DNA from 2 places in the Variovorax sp. 350MFTsu5.1 genome. Region 1 is predicted to be linked to the other one. Evidence: riboswitches for the same ligand, from Rfam matches in the RefSeq annotation. Region 1 holds a riboswitch; the other holds the start of a gene.
The links. A riboswitch is a leader RNA that binds a small molecule or an ion and turns the genes downstream of it on or off. The one in region 1 is predicted to bind glycine.

Region 1 (9,814 bases):
AGAAAGTGCCGACGTAGACGAAGCCCAGCCAGGAGGCGGTGGCGACCGGCTGCGTGGGCCACAGCATCAGCGTGGCCGGCAGGGTGACGGGCAGCGCCATCACGCACACCCAGCAGATCACGCGCTCGGCGCCCAGCGAGGGCGTGACCTGCGCGCCGTAGATGTAGCCCAGCGAGGCCGCGATGACCGCGCCCACCAGCAGCAGGTCGGCCCATTCGAAGCCGAAGCCGTGTCCGCCCTGGCTGGCGCGCAGCACCGAGAACACCACCACCAGCAGGCTGCCCGCGATAGCGCAGAGCCAGAAGCCCAGCCGAGCGCGCTGATGCAGCACCCAGGCCGCGACGGCGGCCGTGACCAGCGGCAGCAGCGCCGTCACCACCGCCGCATGGCTGGCCGTGACCACGCGCAGCGCATAAGCCAGCAGCAGCGGGAACCCGATGGCGTTGCCCAGCACCGCCATGCCCAGCGGCTTCCACTGGTGCGGGGCCGGGCGCGGCGAGCGCGTCACCAGCAGGAAGACGGCCGACAGCACGCCCGCCAGCGCCGCGCGCCCGAGGGTGACGAACCACGGCGAGAGCTGCGGCGCCTCCTGCGGGCCGGTGGCCAGGCGCGTCATCGGCAGCGTGACGGCGAACATCGCAACGCCCAGCACGCCCAGCCACATGCCGAGCGTCTCGTCCTTGATGCTCCTCATACGCCCACCATCCACCAGGCGGTGAGCACCAGTACCAGGCCCATTGCACGGTTGAACCACAGCAGGCGCGAGCCCTTGGCCAGCCAGTCGCGCAGCATGGCGCCGACCAGCGCATACGCGAAGTTGCTGACGAAGGCATAGGCCAGCATCACCGGCGCCACGATCGCGAAGCGGTGCAGCGCGTCGGGCTGCCCGGCGATCCAGCCGGCCACCAGCGTGAGCGCCAGCAGCCAGGCCTTGATGTTCACGAGCTGCAGCATCACGCCCTGGCCGAAGCCCACCGAGAGGCTCTTGCCATCGGCCTTGCCGAGCGTGGCGCTGCCGCTGAGCTTCCAAGCCAGCCACAGCAGGTAGCCGATGCCCAGCGCCTTGATGGCCAGCCGCAGCGAGGGCATTGCCACCACCAGCGCGCCGATGCCGGCGGCGCACAGCGCCAGCAGCAGGGTCCAGCCGACCGGCACTGCGACCACGAAGCGCATGGCGCGCGACAGGCCGCCATTGGCCGCCAGGGCGGTGGAAAGCGTGGTGTTGGGACCGGGCGAGAAGCTCATCGCCGTGGCCAGCACCAGCAGCGCGGTGAATTCTTGCCAGTTCATGACACACACTCTAAACTTGCGACCATTACAGTTCCAGTACAGATGATCGAACAATAAGGCAATCTGTATTGGTCACCCCTTCGACACAGAAGCCAGGGAAACCGGCACAGCCCGGACGACGCATGCTCACACGCACCTCCACACAGTCGCTGACGGGGCAGCTCGCCGACCGCCTGGCCGAGCGCATCCGCACGCGGCTGCTGCCGCCGGGCGCGCGGCTGCCCTCGGTGCGCGAATGCGCGCGGCAGCAGGGCGTGAGCCCCTACACCGTGGTCGCGGCCTACGACCAGCTGCTGGCGCAGGGGCTGGTCGAGGCCCGGCGCCAGCGCGGCTTCTACGTTCGCGACTCGGCCCCGGCGCAGGACGCCCGCTCGGCCGACGCCAACGGCGCGATGGGCGTGCCCGCCGCAATCGCAGTGCAGATGATGGCCTCGCGCGTGCCGGCCGACGCCAGTTCGCTGATCCGCAGCATGTTCCACCGCCCGAGCGACAAGCCGCAGCCGGGCATGGGCGTGTTTCCGCCCGACTGGATGGCCTCCACCTTCATGCCCACGGCCGTGCGGCGCATGACCAATACAGCCGCGCTGCAGGAGCTGTCGCTCCAGTACGGCGAGCCCGCCGGCGACATGAGCCTGCGGCGCAGCCTCTCGCAGAAGCTGGTGGGCATCAACGTGCCGGCCTCGCCCGACCAGATCGTGACCACCGTCGGCGCCACCCACGCGCTGGACATCGTGAGCCGCACCCTGCTGCGCCCGGGTGACCCGGTGATGGTCGAGGAGCCCGGCTGGGCGCTGGAGTTCGCGCGGCTGGAGGCGCTGGGCATGCGCATCCTGCCGGTGCCGCGCCGCGCCGACGGGCCCGACCTGGAAGTGATGGCGCAGTATTGCAAGCTGCACAGCCCCAAGCTCTTCGTCAGCGTGAGCGTGCTGCACAACCCCACCGGCTACAGCCTCACGCCGGGCAGCGCGCACCGCGTACTCAAGCTGGCCAACGAGCACGGCTTCCACATCGTCGAGGACGACACCTACAGCCACCTCGCGCCAGAGCACGCCACGCGGCTGAGCGCGCTCGACGGGCTGCAGCGCACCATCTACGTCAGCGGCTTCGCGAAGATCCTGGCGCCCAACTGGCGCATCGGCTTCCTGGCCGCGCCGCCCGAGCTGAAGGAGCGGCTGCTCGAGACCAAGCTGCTGGCCACGCTGACCTCGCCGACGCTCTTCGAGCGGGCCTTGTCGTGGTGCATCGACCAGGGGCAGCTGCGCCGGCACTCCGAGCGCGTGCGCATCCGGCTCGACGGGGCGCGGGGGAGGGCGGTGAAGCTGGCGATGGCGCACGGCTGCACCTTCGCCTCGGAGCCCGCGGGGCTCTTCGGCTGGGTCGACACCGGCGTGGACACCGACGCGCTCACGCAGCGCATGCTCGACCAGGGCTACCTGCTGGCGCCGGGGTCGCTCTTCCATGCGCGCCGGCCGCCGAGCACCATGATGCGGATCAACTTCGCGACCTCGCAGGACGCCGCCTTCTGGAAAGTCTTCAGCAAGGTCAGAAGCGAGCTCTGACGGACGCTAAAAGCCCGGAGGCTTGGAGTAAGCTGGCAGCACAAGAAAACCCATACCCGGCACCCCAGGAGACCTCCCGCATGAGCAACGCCAGCAAGCCCTTCGACTTCAGCCAGTTCGTTCCCGGATTCGATTTCCTGAAAAACCTCGCCGGCGGCGCGGCCTCGGGCAACGGTTCGGTGCCGGGCATCCCGAGCCTGGCGAGCTGGGTGGCGCCCACGCTGAGCGTGGAGGAGGTCGACAAGCGCATCCAGGAACTCAAGACGGTGCAGTACTGGCTGGAGCAGAACGGCCATGCTCTGAAGGCCACCATCCAGGCGCTGGAAGTGCAGAAGATGACGCTGTCGACCTTGCGCGGCATGAATGTGCGCATGGAAGACATCGCCAGCGCTTTCACCCGGCAGGCGACCGCCGCCGCGGCTGCCGTAACGCCCGCTCCCGCCAAGGCCGCGCCGGAGCCCGAACCCGAGGACATCGAGGACGAGGAGGCGCCCGAGGAGGAAGTCGAAGAAGCCGCTCCCCCGCCCAAGAAGGCCAGCCGCAAGCCGGCCGCCTCCAGGGCGAAAGCCGCGGCCGCCCAGGGCGCTGGCGTGGTCGACCCGATGCAGTGGTGGGGCTCGCTGACCGAGCAGTTCCAGCAGATCGCCAGCACGGCGCTGCAGGATGCGGCCCAGCTGAAGGTGCCGGCCATGGCCCAGCCGCTGGCCGATGCGGTCGGCTCGGTCATCGGCAGCAAGCCGGCGGCGGCCCGCAAGCCCGCCCCTGCAGCAAAGAAGGCTGTGGCACCGGCCGCGAAGAAGAAGGCGTCGACCGCCGCGCGCAAGCGAACCTCCGCGCGACGCTGACGTCCTGCACACATCCATCTATTTCAGAACGGGTTGGCACGCATCATGAAATTGTTTCCCTCCGGCCATGCCACCCATCCGCAATGGCGAATGGCGGCGGGCCTCGTGCTCGCCCAGCTGCGGGCGCAGATGGCGCTGCCCGACTACGCCTCCGCGCCCACGCTCGGGCTGCTCTACATCACCGACCACTACGCGAACGACGCGCAGGACATCCTCGATCACCTGAGCGCCGAACTGCCCGAGGTGACCGACTGGTCCGGCACGGTCGGCATCGGCGTGTCGGCCAACAACGCCGAGTACTTCGACGAACCCGGCATGACGCTGATGCTCTGCGCCCTGCCGAGCGACCAGTACCGCGTGTTCTCCGGCGTCGCGCCTTTGGGCAATTCGGAAATGAGCGGCTTCGAGGCGCACACGGCGCTGGTGCACGCCGACCCCGCCACGCCCGACCTGGCCGAGCTGATCGGGGAAATGGCCGGGCGCACCGACACCGGCTACCTGTTCGGCGGACTCTCGTCGGGACGCGGCGGCGCGCTGCAGTTCGCGGTCGGCGGCAACGGCAACATCCGCGGCCACGGTGCCGCCGGCGGCGTGTTCTCGGGCGGGCTCTCGGGCGTGGTCTTCGGCGAGGGCGTGCGGCTGGTGTCGCGCGTCACCCAGGGCTGCCAGCCGCTGCGCTCGGGCGCGGTGCGCGAACGCGAGATCACCGAGGCCGACGGCAACCTGCTGCTCAAGCTCGACGGCGAGCCCGCCCTCGACGTGCTGCTGGCCGACCTGCAGGTGTCGCTCGAACGTCCGCAGGAGGCCATCGACGCGGTGCGCAACACGCTGGTCGGCTTGGCCGATGCGGGCAGCGACGGCATCCGCCGCACCGGCGACCTGGGCGCCGACGTGCTCGTGCGCCACATCATCGGACTCGACCCCACGCGGCGCGGCATCGCCATCGCCGACACCGCGGAGGCCGGCATGCGCCTGACCTTCTGCCGCCGCAACGCCCAGGCCGCGCGCGCCGACCTGATGCGCATCTGCGCGGAGATCCGCGAGGAACTGGAGCCCGAGGAACAGACGCTGGCCACCGCGCGCGCCGTGGCGGCAGGTGAGGCCGAAGCCGCGCCGCATCCGGCGCGCCGCATCGCTGGGGCCGTGTACGTGAGCTGCTCCGGCCGCGGCGGCCCGCACTTCGGCGCGCCGGGGGCGGAGCTGCAGATCGTGCGCCACGCGCTGGGCGATGTGCCGCTGGTGGGCTTCTTCGCCGCGGGGGAGATCGCGCGGCACCATCTGTATGGGTATACGGGAGTGTTGACGGTTTTCACTGCGCCCGACTGACCCGGCGCCCGACGCGAAAAAGCGACGGGCGAGTTTTCGGCGGGAGGATGCGTCGCTAGAATCCGCCCGCTTTCTTGAATCTCTGCTGCTGCAAGAAAGAGCCAGCCGCGCATCGCGTCTCCCGCGAGCGCGGCCGATCTTTTTCGCCTCGCCACGCAAAGTGCGACGAGGCAGGAAACCGACATGGTTTCCCGAATGGAACAGCAGCCATGAGCGATCCTCGTTTCTCGAGACTCCAGCGTGCCTTCTCGCGCGCCGGCATTGCCGTCGACTACCGCGACGGCGTCTATCACCTGCACCATGAGGCCTCGCAGGCCACGGTGCTCCTGCCGCCCAGCCTTCCGCTGGAAGAGAAGGCGGTGAACCAGTTGCTGGCATTCGCCAGCGTGCGCTCGCCCAACGGTGGGAAGGGAGTGTGCAAGGCCTGCGCGACGCCCGACTTCCACCCGGGCTCCGTCGCGCCCGTCGGCAGCGTCGTCGCGACCGATCCCGACTTCGTCATTCCGGCGGCGGTGGGCACCGACATCAACTGCGGCATGCGGCTGCTGACCACCGGGCTCACGCTCGACCAGGTGGCTCCGCACAAGACGCGGCTGGTCGAGCGGCTCACGCGCAGCCTGCTCGACAACGGCCGCGACGTGCCGGTGCACACGGCGGCGTTCAGGGCGTTGTTCGACGTGGGCCCCTCGGCCTTCCTGGAGGCGGTGCGCAGCGGCGGGCTGTGGTCGTCGTGCGACCGCGACCGGATGCAGGCCGAGCTCGATGCCTGCATCGGCCTCGCAAACTTCGGCGGCAGTGCGCGGCACGCACCCGAGGCCTACACCGGCGGCCGCCACGAGGTGTTCCGCGACCCCTGCCTCGGCACACCGGGCAGCGGCAACCATTTCGTGGAGCTGCAGGTGGTCGACCATGTCCTGGACCGCCACGAGGCCTACCGTGCGGGCCTGAAGACAGGAGATGTGGTCGTGATGATCCACAGCGGCTCGCGCGACATCGGGTTCCATGTGGGTGGCCGCTGGATGGACCGTGCCCGCGACGAATGGCCCAAGGGCTTGCGCCATCCGAAGAGCGGTCTCTATGGTCTGGCGGGGCCGCTGGCCGACGAATACCTGGAGGCCATGGGCGTGGCGGCGCGCTACGCGTGGGCCAACCGGGTCGTGCTGGCCGAGCTGGTGCGGAAGGATTTCGCCGAACTGCTCGGCGCCGCGTCGTCGAAGCTGGTGGTGGACGTGCCGCACAACGTCGTGCTGCGGGAACACGGCATGAACATCCACCGCAAGGGAGCGACGCCGGCGAACGCGGGCGACTTGGCGCTCATTCCGGGCTCGATGGGCGACTACTCTTATCTGGCCTCCGGGCTCGGGCACGAGGACTGGCTCTGGTCGTGCAGCCACGGTGCCGGCCGACGGATGCGCCGGCAACAGGTGCGCGCGATGCGGCCAGCGCCCGCCGACCCCCAGGCCAGCTGGCAATGCGTGACCTTGCGCGAGGAGCGCCGGATCGAGGAGGCTCCGCAGGCCTACAAGCCGATCGGCGAGGTGATCGACGCACAGGAGCGCGCCGGGCTGATTCGATGCGCGGTGCGGCTCAGGCCCTGGATCACCTTCAAGGCGTGATCCGGGGCCTGCCGGCTCGTCAGCTCAGGGCGGGCTGCGGAACGCGCAGCTTGGGCGCAGGCATCCCCGTGAACGCGAAATCCACCTCCGGCTCCAGCCCGCTCACGATCCGCGCGATCGACTTGCCCGAGCCGCAGGCGTGCGTCCAGCCCAGGGTGCCGTGGCCGGTGTTCAGGAACAGGTTCGGCAGCTTCGTCTTGCCGATCAGCGGGACATTGCTCGGCGTGGCGGGGCGCAGGCCGGTCCAGAACTGGGCCTGGGTGGTGTCGCCGGCGCCGGGGAAGAGTTCTTCGACGCGGCGCACGATGGCCTCGCAGCGCACGCGGTTGAGGTCGCGGTCGTAGCCGTTGAGCTCGGCGGTGCCGGCGATGCGCAAGCGGTCGCCCGAAGCCGAGGTGTAGCGCGAGAAGACGAGCTTGAATTCGTCATCCGTCAGCGAGACCTGATGGGCCTTGGAGGCGTCCCTGACGGGCAGCGTCACCGAGTAGCCCTTGGCCGGGTAGATCGGCAGCCGGATGCCGAGGGGCGCGGCGTAGAGCGGGCTCAGCGAGCCCATCGCTAGCACGAAGGCGTCGCCGCGGATGCGCTGGAAGCGGCCTTCGCTGTCGGTGGCCTCGACGTGGTCGATGCTGCCGCCGGCCTCGCGCAGCGCGGTGACGGTGTGGCTCATCAGGAACTTCACGCCCGCGGCGGCGGCCAGCCCGACGAGTTCGCGCGCGAAGCGGTTGGCGTCGCCGGATTCGTCCTCGGCCGTGTAGGTGGCGCCGGCCAGCTTGGGGCGGATGTGGGCGAGGGCGGGCTCGATCTTCACGGCCTCGTCGGCCGAGATGACGCGGCGCTCGCAGCCCAGGGTGCGCATCTGCTCGGCGGGCTCGAGAGCACCGTCGAACTCCTTCTGCGTCGTGTAGAAGTGGAGGATGCCCTGGGTGCGCTGGTCGTAGCTGAGGCCGGTGTCGCGGCGCAACTGTTGCAACATCGAACGGCTGTATGTGCCCAGACGAACGATCTGTTCGATGTTGTGGCGGGTGCGCGCCGGCGTGCATTCGCGCAGGAACTGCAGGCCCCAGAGCCACTGACGCATGTCGGCGCGCATGCGGAAGAGCAGCGGGGCGTCTTCCTTGCCCAGCCATTGCAGCACCTTCAGCGGCGCGCTGGGGTTGGCCCAGGGTTCGGCATGGCTGACGGAGATCTGCCCGCCGTTGGCGAAGCTGGTTTCGGCGGCCGGGGTGGCCTGCCGGTCGATCACGGTCACTTCGTGGCCGAGTTGCTGGAGGTAGTAAGCCGAAGTCACGCCGAGCAGGCCGGCGCCGAGGACGATCACGCGCATTTCAAGTACCTTGAGGTTGCAGCGCTTGAACGGCGGGCGTGGATTGCTATTGAATGAATAGCAAAAACAACCGGACGACCGCAGTCCAAGTTGCCGCTCCCCCTGTCCTCGGTACCTGAGAGATTCACCCGCTGCGCCCGCAGAGGGTTTGCTCCTTCGGTGCGCCACATGGCGTGGCGGCTCTCCAGACGGCGTTTCAGTTGTTGCAGTACAGGCCCTTGCGAGGCCGACCTGAGCGTTTATGGGAGTTTGCGCCTTCGGTAGGGCCACCGGGTGGCCCGCTCTCCTGCAGTGGAGGCGATTGTAGGCGGAGCCTGCTCGGGCGCCAACCTCTGGATTCTCTCCCTTGGGCCAATGGGATAATCACCTGTTGATCTGCCGGACGGCGATCGTTCCACATAACTGCAGGGGACTTCATGATCCTGGTTACCGGCGGCGCCGGCTTCATTGGCGCCAACTTCGTACTCGACTGGATCGCGAACAGCGACGAGCCCGTCGTTAATCTCGACAAGCTGACCTACGCCGGCAACCTCGAGACCCTCGCGTCTCTCAAGGGCAACCCCAAGCACATCTTCGTGCAGGGCGACATCGGCGACAGCGCCCTGATCGACCGCCTGCTCGCCGAGCACAAGCCCCGCGCCGTGGTCAACTTCGCCGCCGAGTCGCATGTGGACCGCTCGATCCACGGCCCCGAGGACTTCGTGCAGACCAACGTGCTCGGCACCTTCCGCCTGCTTGAATCGGTGCGCGGCTTCTGGGGCGCACTGCCGGCCGAGCAGAAGTCGGCCTTCCGCTTCCTGCACGTCTCGACCGACGAGGTCTACGGTTCGCTCTCCAAGACCGACCCGGCCTTCACCGAAGAGAACAAGTACGAGCCCAACAGCCCCTATTCGGCCAGCAAGGCCGCCAGCGACCACCTCGTGCGCGCCTGGCACCACACCTACGGCCTGCCGGTGCTCACCACCAACTGCTCGAACAACTACGGCCCGTTCCATTTCCCCGAGAAGCTGATCCCGCTGATGATCGTCAACGCGCTGGCCGGCAAGAACCTGCCCGTGTACGGCGACGGCATGCAGGTGCGCGACTGGCTCTACGTGAAGGACCACTGCAGCGCCATCCGCCGCGTTCTCGAAGCCGGCAAGCTCGGCGAGACCTACAACGTCGGCGGCTGGAACGAGAAGCCCAACATCGAGATCGTCAACACAGTCTGCGCCCTGCTCGACGAACTGCGCCCCCGCGCCGACGGCAAGCCGTACAAGGAACAGATCACCTACGTCACCGACCGTCCCGGCCACGACCGCCGCTACGCCATCGACGCGCGCAAGCTCGAGCGCGAACTCGGCTGGAAGCCCGCCGAAACCTTCGACACCGGCATCCGCAAGACCGTCGAGTGGTATCTCGCGAACAGCGAATGGGTGCGCAACGTGCAAAGCGGCGCGTACCGCGAATGGGTCGAGAAGCAGTACGACAACAACGCGAAGGCCGTGGCATGAAGCTGCTGCTGCTGGGCAAGGGCGGCCAGGTCGGCTGGGAACTGCAGCGCAGCCTGGCGCCGCTCGGTGAACTGGTCGCGCTCGACTTCGACAGCACCGATTTCCATGCGGATTTCTGCCGGCCCGAGGAACTCGCCGACACGGTGCTCAAGGTGCGCCCCGACGTGATCGTCAATGCAGCGGCACACACCGCCGTCGACAAGGCCGAGAGCGAACCCGAGTTAGCGCGCAAGCTCAACGCCACGTCGCCCGGCGTGGTGGCCGAGGCGGCCCAGAAGATCGGCGCGCTGATGGTCCACTACTCGACCGACTACGTCTTCGATGGCAGCGGCACCATGCCGTGGAAGGAAGGCGATGC
Region 2 (9,814 bases), 3.3 Mb from region 1:
CGCGACGATGAAGGCGGCGTCGCACTGGTGCGCATGGCCCGCAAGCGGGCGCAGGTCGTGCACATGGCCGGTGGTGGCGGGGTACTGCGCGAGCACGCCGAAGAAGGCGCCGCTCACCATCAGGTGCGGCAGCGTTTCCGACACGGTGCTCACCTTGACCTCGATGCCCAGCGGCGCGGCGCGGGTCTTGATGACTTCGATGGTCTGCGGATGGCAGTCGCCCGAGACGAGGAACACGTTGCTCTTGCTTTTCACGCTGCGCTTGGCCAGCGTCATGGCCTCGGCGGCGGCCGTGGCTTCGTCGAGCATCGAGGCGTTGGCGATGGCCATGCCCGTGAGGTCGCACACCATCGTCTGGAAGTTGAGCAGGGCTTCCATGCGGCCCTGCGAGATCTCGGCCTGGTAGGGCGTGTAGGCGGTGTACCAGGCGGGGTTCTCGAGGATGTTGCGCAGGATCACGCCCGGCGTGTGGTTGCCGTAGTAGCCTTGGCCGATGAAGTTGCGGAACACCTTGTTCTTCGATGCCATCGCCTTCAGCTCGGCCAGCGCATCGGCTTCGGTGACCGGCGCGGGCAGGCGCATCGGCTTCGAGCGGCGGATGGCGGCGGGCACGATGCCGTCGATCAGCTCCGCGCGCGTTTCCGACCCGATCGCCGGCAGCATGCGCGCCTCGTCCGCCGCGTCGATGCCGATGTGGCGGGCAATGAATTCTTCGGCGTTCTCGAGTTCTTGCAGGGTGGGGAGGGCAGCGGGCTTCGACATGGCAGTGCTGTTGATAAGAGCTTGGGGCGGGGAAGCGGGGTCAGAACGCAGAAGTCGCGAAGGTTTCGCAGAGGTCGCAGAAGGAAAACCAAAAGATGATTCGGTTTCTTCTGCGACTTCTGCGTAGTTTTTGTATTCCTTCTGCGTTCGGCTGTCCGATTTCGAGGATCAGGATTCGGCAGCGAACTTGTCGTACGAGGCCGCGTCCAGCAGCGCGTCGAGCTGCGAGGGGTCGCTCAGCTTGACCTTGAAGAACCAGCCGGCGGCCAGCGGGTCGCTGTTGGCGAGAGAGGGGTCGGCGCGCAGCGCTTCGTTCACTTCGGTGATCTCGCCCGAGACGGGCATGAACACGTCGGCGGCGGCCTTCACCGATTCGACGACACCGGCGACTTCGCCCTGGGCGAAGGTCTTGCCGACTTCGGGCAGGTCGACGAACACCACGTCGCCCAGCGCGTCCTGCGCGTGCACGGTGATGCCGACGGTGGCCGCGTCGCCTTCGGCCGACACCCATTCGTGGTCCTTGGTGTACTTGATGCTCATGGTGGAAAAACTCCTCGTGGAAAAAATGGATCGGGGGTGCAGAGCCTAGCCGGTCAGCCGCGGTAGTAGCGGGTGGGCACGAAGGGCATGGTCGACACTTCCATCGGCACCGGCTTGCCGCGCACGATGGCCTGCACGCGCGTGCCGGGCTCGGCGAAGGCGGTGGCCACGTAGCCCATGGCGATGCAGCGGTCGGCCGTGGGGCCGAGCAGGCCGCTGGTGACGAGGCCGATGTCCTGGCCTTCGAAAGACTGCAGCACCGTGCCGTCGCGCACCGGAATGCGCTCCAGCGCCACCAGGCCCACCCGCTTGCGCTTCAGCGTGTCGTGGTCGGTGTGGCCGGCCGCGCCTGCAGTGGCTGCGGAGAGCTGCGCCAGCACCTTCGCTGCGCCCGGAAAGCCGCCCTCGCGCGCACCGCCCGCGCGGCGCACCTTCTGCATCGCCCAGTTGAGCGAGGCTTCGACGGGTGTGGTGGTGGTGTCGATGTCGTTGCCGTAGAGGCAAAGGCCCGCTTCGAGCCGCAGCGAATTGCGCGCGCCCAGGCCGATGGGCTTGACCTCGGGCTGGGCCAGCAGCAGGCGGGCGAGGCGCTCGGCGTCGGATGCGGCCACCGAGATCTCGAAGCCGTCTTCGCCGGTGTAGCCGCTGCGGGTGACGAAGGCCGCAATGCCGTCGATCTGCACCGCGCCGCCCGTCATGAACACGAAGCGCTCGATGCCGGGCGACAGCCGCGCCAGCGTGGCCGCGGCCTGCGGGCCCTGCAGCGCGAGCAGCGCGTGGTCGGGCAGGGGGCGCACCTCGCAGCGCGAGCCGATCTTCTGCTGGATGTGCGCGATGTCGGCCACCTTGCAGGCGCCGTTGACGATCACGAAGATCGAGCCGTTGCCCTCGTTGAAGAACATCAGGTCGTCGAGGATGCCGCCCTCGTCGTTCAGCAGCAGGCCGTAGCGCTGCTTGCCGGCGGGCAGGTCGATCACGTCGACGGGCATCAGGGTCTCGAAGGCGGCCGCGGCGTCGGGGCCGACCAGGCGCAATTGACCCATGTGGGAGATGTCGAACAGGCCGGCCGCGTCGCGGGTGTGCTTGTGCTCGGCCATCAGGCCGGCCGGGTACTGGACCGGCATCGAATAGCCGGCGAAGGGCACCATGCGGGCGCCCAGCTCCAGGTGGAGGTCATACAGCGGCGTCTTGAGAAGTTCGGTAGCGGGGGCGGAAGAAGCGGCCACGGGGCACTCCAAAGGGGCAGTCGAAATCCATGACGCAAGCCATGGGCCACCCCTGCTGTCCGCTTTACCTGAGAGATTCGCCCCACGATCGGGGTTTGCTCCTTCGGTGGGCCGCTGCTCCTGTTTTGGATGCGGCGGCCTCTCTCCAGCAAGGAAACGCCGGTTTTCACCGGCGCCTCGTCAGTCCTTTTGCCTGAGCGTTCGGGGGAAACAGCCCCCTGCGCCTTCGGCGGCCCCGGCATGCGGGGCTCTCTCCTGACTTTCGAGAGTGTAGTTGATCGGGTATCGCTAGGAGAACAGACGGTGCATCGAGTCGATCGACTCCGGCCCGTACGCGACCACGCCAACGGGCACGGCGTAGTCGATGGCCTCGATGATCTTGCCCGCCCACACGGGGCTGAATCCGCCGCAGAGTTCGATGAGCTGTACACCTTCCCGAACCATCTCCTGCGCAACCTCGATACCTTCGGAGGCGGTTGCGACTCCTACGACCTTCATTCGGAACTTGTCTGTTCCCTGATGCTGGACAAATCGGTCTCCCGTCACGATGAATCCGAAACTTGTGAGAGCCATGGGCTTGTTCTCCCTTTATGCATTGATGAGCGTTGAGGCAAGCGGTGCCTCTGGCGGCTGCTTGCTCGGTTCAGCGTACACCTTGCAGCGCTTCGCATCCGCAAGATTCATGACCACCGGTTCCAGATGTCCGATGTACGGTCGGACACGGTGAAGCAATGCCGAAGCCGCTGGCGTCGGCCGGCTTTTCATTCGCAGCGATTCGGCGCGCTCCGCAACGACCATCTTCTCGATGCGCTCAGCGCACCCACAGGTACCACGCCCCTGCGGCGACCGCGATCCACACGGCCACGACCAGCGCGGCGCCCCAGCGGCTGGTCGGCCTCGAGCCCGAGCTTTGCATCCAGGCATCGGCCCGCTCGCGGCATTCGGCGAGCACGGACGCGGGAATCAGCCGGATCGTGAGCCAGATCAGCCCCGGCAGCAGCAGCACGTCGTCGACGTAGCCCAGCACCGGAATGAAGTCGGGGATCAGGTCGATCGGGCTGAGCGCATAGGCCACCACGAAAACACCCAGCGCCTTCGCATACCAGGGCGTGGAGGCGTGCCGGCAGGCGAACCAGAGGGTGACGCCGTCGCGCTTGAGGCGCCTGGCCCAGCTGCGAAGGCGCTCGGACAACGAGGTGGAGGCGGGAAGCGGGGAATTCACCCGGCGATGGTGTCACAGGCCGTGGCGGCCATCGCCCCGATCGAAGTCCTCAGTGAATCACTTCGGCCGGCGGCAGCAGCCGGTCGATGCGCTCGCGCAGCGACTCGGCGCGCTCCGCGCCCGCGGTCTTCTCGATCTCGGTGAGCATCAGCGCGGCGATGGTCAGCATGGCGTTGCGGTCGCGCGCCTCGCGCAGGGCGTCGCGCATCTGCAGCGCGAACTTCGGGTCGCGGCGCACGAACATGCGCTCGCAGATGTCGAACAGGAACATGCGCGTGGTCGCCAGCGAACGCTTGCCGTCGAAGGTGTCGGCCGAGGTGGCGACCTGGATCGGCTCGACGGCGGGGATGGGCGAGGGCGCGGGCTGTGCGGGGGGCTCGGCTTCCGCCGCCGCGGCCTTCGTGCCCTGCAGGTAGCCCTTGTCGATCAGCGCCTGGATCGTCCGCTCGGCTTCATCGCGGTTGGGGAAGAGGGGACTGAAGTCGGTCAGGGAGCGCCGGCCGTCGGCCATCAGCAGCAGGGCGCGTTCGCGCTGGGTGAGCGTGCGCTGTCCGCCCTGGAGTTCGTTGCGCGCCTTGTCGGTCTTGGTGGGAAACATGGCAGCCACAGCTTTGGGGAAACGAAGGCTGCAGCATGGTTGCAAGTGGTGACACCTTCGTGAACCGTTTGGCTTACAGGGCCATTGCGTCCCGCCTCGTCCGGGCGCCTGCCTCAGCCGCCCGCGCTCTCCTTGCGGATGAGCCAGCGGCCCTCCACGCGCTGCAGCTCCAGCGTCTTGCGGCTCTTCTCGCGCAGCTTGTCGGCGCTGTAGGTCTGCTGGAAGCTGGCGGTGGCCGCCTGCCCCTTGAGGCTGATGACGAGGCTGTCGATCTCCACGCTGATGGCGGCCTTCTCTTCGATGCGCGTGCGGCGATCGGTCTCCCATGCCTTGCGATCCTGGCCGCGCGGGGGTGTGAAGTCGCTCGCATAGGCGGCGAGGTAGCGGGCCACGTCGCGTGCGGACCATGCGGCGGCCCAGGCGCGCACTGCGGCTTCGACTTCGCGGATGCCTGCTGCGGGATCGGCCGGTGCGGCGGCGGCTGCCGGCGCGACCGTCGTTGCCGGCCCGGCGGCGAAGGCCGCCGGAGCCAGCAGCACGCTCCCCAGTAGGCAGCTCAGGAATCGATTCATGGCGCGGTGTCCCTCCTTGTCGTTTCGCCGGCCCTTCGGCCCTGCGCCCGATTCTGGCAGCGAACATGCGCCGGGTCGCTGTCAGGCGGCGGCCCCCTCGGCGTCGGCCGGCATCGCCTGTATGGCGCGGTTGCGCAGCCGCAGCGCGAAGACCGTCGCCACGCACAGCACGCAGAGCACTGCCGTCAGCGTCACGCCGAGGCCGCGCGCGTCCGAGAGCATGCCGAAGAGCGGCGACACCAGCCCGCCCACCGAAAGCGCCAGCCCCAGCGCGATGCCGCTGGCCGTGGCCGGGTTGCGCGGCAGATAGTCCTGCGCGAGCGTCACCTGCGCGGCGAAGGGCAGGAACATGCACAGGCCGAAGAGCGCGGTGCAGGCAAGCGCCCATCCTGCGCTCGGGGCGAGCACGATGCCCGCGAGCGAGGGCAGTGCAAGCAGATAACCGGCGCGAATCGTGCCCATGCGCCCGATGCGGTCGCCCAGCCAGCCGCCGATCAGCGTGCCCACGGCGCCCGCCGCCGTGAACATGGTGAGCGCCGCCGCGCCCTGGAAGGCCGAACCTTGCAGGTCGCGCGTGATGCGCAGCGACAGCATCGACATCACCGTGACGTACGGAATCGACCAGCCCACGATGGTCGCCACCAGCAGCCCGAAGGCACGCCAGTCGTTGTGGGGCTTCATCAGGTGGTCGCCGGCCTTGCGGGCCGCTGCTGCGTTGCCCGAGGCCGCGCCGCGCCGCGCGTTCACGGCGAACCACACCACGCCCATCGCCAGCGCCGGCACGCCCAACAGGTAGCTGTGCGACAGGCTGCCGCCGCCCACGACGGTGGCCGCCAGCACCGGCGCGAAAGAGGCGCCGATGGTGCCGCCCACCGAGAACACGCTCATCGCCTTCTGCGAGCCGCCGCCGGCCGCGCGCGCCGCCACCGTGGCCGGTGGGTGGTAGGCCGCGATGCCCAGCCCGCACAGCGCCATCGCGATCCAGGTCAGCAGGTAGCTCTGGCCCAGCCCCGCCAGCACCACGCCCAGCGCGGCGACAAGGAAGCCCGTGGGCACCAGCCAGCTGCGCGGGTGCCGGTCGGCGTACAGGCCGAAGAGGGGCTGCACCACGCTCGACAGGCCCGTGGCCGCCAGCATCAGGCCGCTGACTGCCGTGTAGCTGTAGCCGCGCTCCAGCACCATGAAGGGCAGCAGGGCGGGCACGAGGCCCTGGTAGAGGTCGTTGACGGCATGGGTGCCGGTGAGCAGCCCGAGTCGGCGCTTGTTCATGACGGATGCTTCTTTCGTTTGCGGGAGGAGTGGAAAAAAGCATCGTAGGAAGCCGTGAGAAGATGTTCCTGCTACGAATTGGCAAGCATCGTCGAGAAATGGACAAAGAAATTGATCTCCGGCCGGAGCACGGCGAGTCGACCCCGCGCGCCGTCGCGGTGCTGGCGACCGACCCGGCGGGCGATGCCTTCATTCCGCCGCACACGCACCGGCGCGGCCAGCTCATCCACGCGATCTCGGGCGTGATGCTGGTGAGCGCCGCCGCCGGCAGCTGGGTGGTGCCGACCGGTCGCGGCGTGTGGGTGCCCGGCGGCATGGAGCACCAGATCCGCATGGCGGGCGAGGTGCGCATGCGCACCGTGTTCGTCGAACCCGGCACGCGGGCCGACCTGGGCAGCGAATGCCGCGTGATCCACGTCGGCGCGCTGCTGCGGGAGCTGATCGTCACGGCCGTGTCGCTGCCGCTGGACTACGCGCCGGGCGGCCGCGACGAGCGCGTGATGGAGCTGATCCTCGACGAGATCGAGGCCGCGCCTGCGCTCTCGCTGTACGTGCCGATGCCGCGCCACGCCCGGCTGGCCGCGCTGTGCGAAGAGCTGGTGCGCGACCCCTCGCTGCCCGCGACGCTGGACGACTGGGCCTCGCGTCTGCACATGAACACCCGCACGCTCGCGCGCCTGTTCCAGCGCGAGACGGGCATGAACTTCGGTGCGTGGTGCCGGCAGGCGAGGCTGCTGCTGAGCCTGCCCCGGCTGGCGGCGGGTGCGTCGATTCTTGAAGTGGCGCTGGCCCACGGCTACGAGAGCCCGAGCGCCTTCACCGCGATGTTCCGGCGCACGCTGGGCGTGCCGCCGAGCCAGTACCTGCACCGGCCGGGCTGAGCGCCGCAGCTTGCGGCGCTACTTGAACCCTAGCGTGTGCGGCAGCCAGGTGCTCAGCGCCGGCACGAAGGTCAGGATGAGCAGCACCGCGCCGTGCGCCCACAGGAACGGCACCAGTTCCTTCACCAGCGCCGTCATCGGCACCTTCGACACGTTGCAGGTCACGAACAGCAGTCCGCCGACCGGTGGCGTGATCATGCCCAGCGTGAGGTTGAAGATCACGATCATCGCGAAGTGCACCGGGTCGACGCCCAGCTTCACCGCCACCGGCGCGAGGATCGGCGCCAGCACCATCACGCCGGGCAGCGGCTCGATGAAGATGCCGAAGAGCAGCAGGAAGATGTTGACGATGATCAGGAACATCCACGGCGAGAGGTTCATGCCGATGAGCCACTCGGCCATCTGCTGCGGAATGCCCTCGATGGTCAGGATCCACGCGAACGAGGCCGACAGGCCGATGATGATCAGCACCGAGGCCGACAGCAGGGCCGAGCGCGAAAGAATGTCCGGCAGCGCCTTCCATTCGAGCGTGCGGTAGACGAACTTGCCGCACACCAGCGCGTAGAACACCGCCACCACCGAGGCCTCGGTGGGCGTAAACCAGCCCGCGCGCATGCCGCCCAGGATGACCACCGGCAGCAGGATCGCGGGAATCGCCTTCCAGGTCGTGATGAGGATCTCACGCAGCGGCGGTGTCTGCCCGTCGCCCTTGTAGTTGCGTTTCTTCGAGACGTAGAAGTTCACCAGGCACATCGCCACCGCGATCAGGATGCCCGGCAGGATGCCCGCTGCGAAGAGCGTGCCGACCGAGACCGTCTCGTCCTGCAGCGCGTAGATGATCATGATGATCGAGGGTGGAATGATCGGCCCCACGATCGCGGTCGAGGCGGTGAGCGCCGCCGCGTAGGAGCGGTCGTAGCCGGCCTTGTCCATCATCTTGATGAGCATCGACCCCGGCCCCGCTGCGTCGGCCAGCGCCGAGCCCGAGATGCCAGAGAAGAAGGTCAGCGACACCACGTTGGTGTAGCCCAGCCCGCCGCGCCGGTGGCCCACGAACTGGCCCGCGAAACGCAGCAGCACCTCGGTGAGCGAGCCGCCGCTCATGAGCTCGGCAGCCAGGATGAAAAAGGGCACCGCCATCAGCGGAAAGCTGTCGATGCCGGTGAAGGTTTCTTTCAGCAGCACCATCAGCGGATAGTTTTCCGCCAGGATCAGCGTGGTGGCGGTGGAAAGGCCCAGCGCGAAGGCCACCGGCACGCCGATGGCCAGGAACACGCAGGCGGAGACGATGAGAACGAGGCTTGCATCCATGGTCGTTCTCCTTACAGCGACGCGCTGGCGTTGGCGTCGAAGTGCGCGTCGGACGCGAACTCGCGGTTCAGCACGTAGCCGCGCACCACCAGCAGCCAGTGCACGACGAGCAGCACGCCGCCGAAGAGCATCGCGCTGTAGATGTAGGCGAACGGAATCTGCGTGACGGCGGTGAGCTGGAACATCGTGCGCTGCATGTAGAGCCAGCCGTACCACACCATGAAGCCGAAGAAGGCGAAGAGCAGCCCCGCCACCACGATGCGCAGCGCTACCGCGGCGCTGCGCGGCAGCGCGTCCTGCAGGTTCTCGACCGCGATGTGCCCGCCGTAGCGCAGCACCGGCCCGGCGCCCAGGAAGGTGAGCCAGATCATCATGTGGCGCGACACCTCTTCCGCCCATTCGAGCGACTGGCTGGTGGTGTAGCGCAGCACGACGTTGGTGAAGATGATGACCGACATGGCGGCCAGCAGAAGAATCAGCGCCCAGCGGTTGGCGGCGAGAAAGTAGCGCTCGAAGGCTTGCACTTTGAGTTGTTCTCTGTTGTTTCGGGAGAGAAGAAAAAACGAAGCGCCCGGCGCACTGTGGCGGACCGGGCGCGTTGCCGGAAGACCGGCTCGGGACGGCTTACTTGACGTCCGTAATCTTCTTGATGTTGTCCGCGCCGAATTCCTTGGCGTAGCTCACGTACGCCGGCTTCAGCGCCTCGCGGAAGGCAGCGCCGTCGACGGTGCGCGTGACCTTCATGCCGTCCTTCTCGAGCTGCGCGATGCCGTTGTTCTCGTCGTCGTTCACCTTCTTGCGCTGGGCGACGGCGGCCTTCTTCGCGGCCTCGGTAAACACCTTCTTGTCGGCGTCCGAGAGCTTGTTCCACACCTTCGGCGACAGCAGCAGGAGCGCCGGCGAATACACGTGGCCCGTGAGCGAGAGGTGCTTCTGCACCTGCGAGAACTTCGAGGCCAGGATCACCGGAATCGGGTTCTCCTGCCCGTCGACCGTGCCCTGCTGCAGCGCGCCGAAGAGCTCGGGGAAGGCCATCGGCGTGGGCAGGATGCCGAAGGTGCGGTAGCCGTCCATGTGCACCTTGTTTTCCATGGTGCGCATCTTCAGGCCGGCCGCGTCGGTGGGCTTGACGATGTCGCGCTTGCTGTTCGTCATGTGGCGGAAGCCGTTCTCCGTCCAGGCCAGCGCGATGATGCCCTTGCTCGGGAACTTGGTCAGGATGTCCTGGCCGATGGGGCCGTCCATCACCTTGCGCGCGTGGTCGTAGTCGCGGAAGAGGAAGGGAATGTCAACAATCTTCACCTCGGGCACGAAGTTGCCCACCGGGCCGGTCGAGGTGTTGACCAGGTCCTGCGTGCCGAGCTGGATGGCCTCGATCTGCTCGCGCTCGCCGCCCAGCGCCGAGTTGGCGAAGTGCTGGCACTTGTAGCGGC

Region 2: linked by a shared signal. The riboswitch ahead of gcvT (glycine cleavage system aminomethyltransferase GcvT) and the one ahead of ABL843_RS04045 (D-amino acid dehydrogenase) in region 1 are both predicted to bind glycine.

Annotation. Positions count from the first base shown of each region.
Region 1 covers NZ_CP157620.1:943,106-952,919, forward strand. The annotation lists gene ABL843_RS04015 (DMT family transporter) at 1-694, opposite strand, end outside; gene ABL843_RS04020 (LysE family translocator) at 691-1,290, opposite strand; gene ABL843_RS04025 (PLP-dependent aminotransferase family protein) at 1,413-2,849, shown strand; gene ABL843_RS04030 (PhaM family polyhydroxyalkanoate granule multifunctional regulatory protein) at 2,930-3,694, shown strand; gene ABL843_RS04035 (FIST signal transduction protein) at 3,740-5,020, shown strand; gene ABL843_RS04040 (RtcB family protein) at 5,230-6,636, shown strand; gene ABL843_RS04045 (D-amino acid dehydrogenase) at 6,656-7,963, opposite strand; glycine riboswitch at 8,056-8,161, opposite strand; glycine riboswitch at 8,165-8,262, opposite strand; gene rfbB (dTDP-glucose 4,6-dehydratase) at 8,380-9,456, shown strand; gene rfbD (dTDP-4-dehydrorhamnose reductase) at 9,453-9,814, shown strand, end outside.
Region 2 covers NZ_CP157620.1:4,213,733-4,223,546, reverse strand. The annotation lists gene gcvP (aminomethyl-transferring glycine dehydrogenase) at 1-762, opposite strand, end outside; gene gcvH (glycine cleavage system protein GcvH) at 931-1,302, opposite strand; gene gcvT (glycine cleavage system aminomethyltransferase GcvT) at 1,356-2,528, opposite strand; glycine riboswitch at 2,574-2,687, opposite strand; glycine riboswitch at 2,700-2,796, opposite strand; gene ABL843_RS19220 (DUF6506 family protein) at 2,817-3,026, opposite strand; gene ABL843_RS19215 (YkvA family protein) at 3,340-3,750, opposite strand; gene ABL843_RS19210 (hypothetical protein) at 3,800-4,348, opposite strand; gene ABL843_RS19205 (hypothetical protein) at 4,462-4,920, opposite strand; gene ABL843_RS19200 (MFS transporter) at 5,002-6,189, opposite strand; gene ABL843_RS19195 (AraC family transcriptional regulator) at 6,288-7,070, shown strand; gene ABL843_RS19190 (TRAP transporter large permease) at 7,089-8,381, opposite strand; gene ABL843_RS19185 (TRAP transporter small permease) at 8,393-8,905, opposite strand; gene ABL843_RS19180 (TRAP transporter substrate-binding protein) at 9,006-9,814, opposite strand, start outside.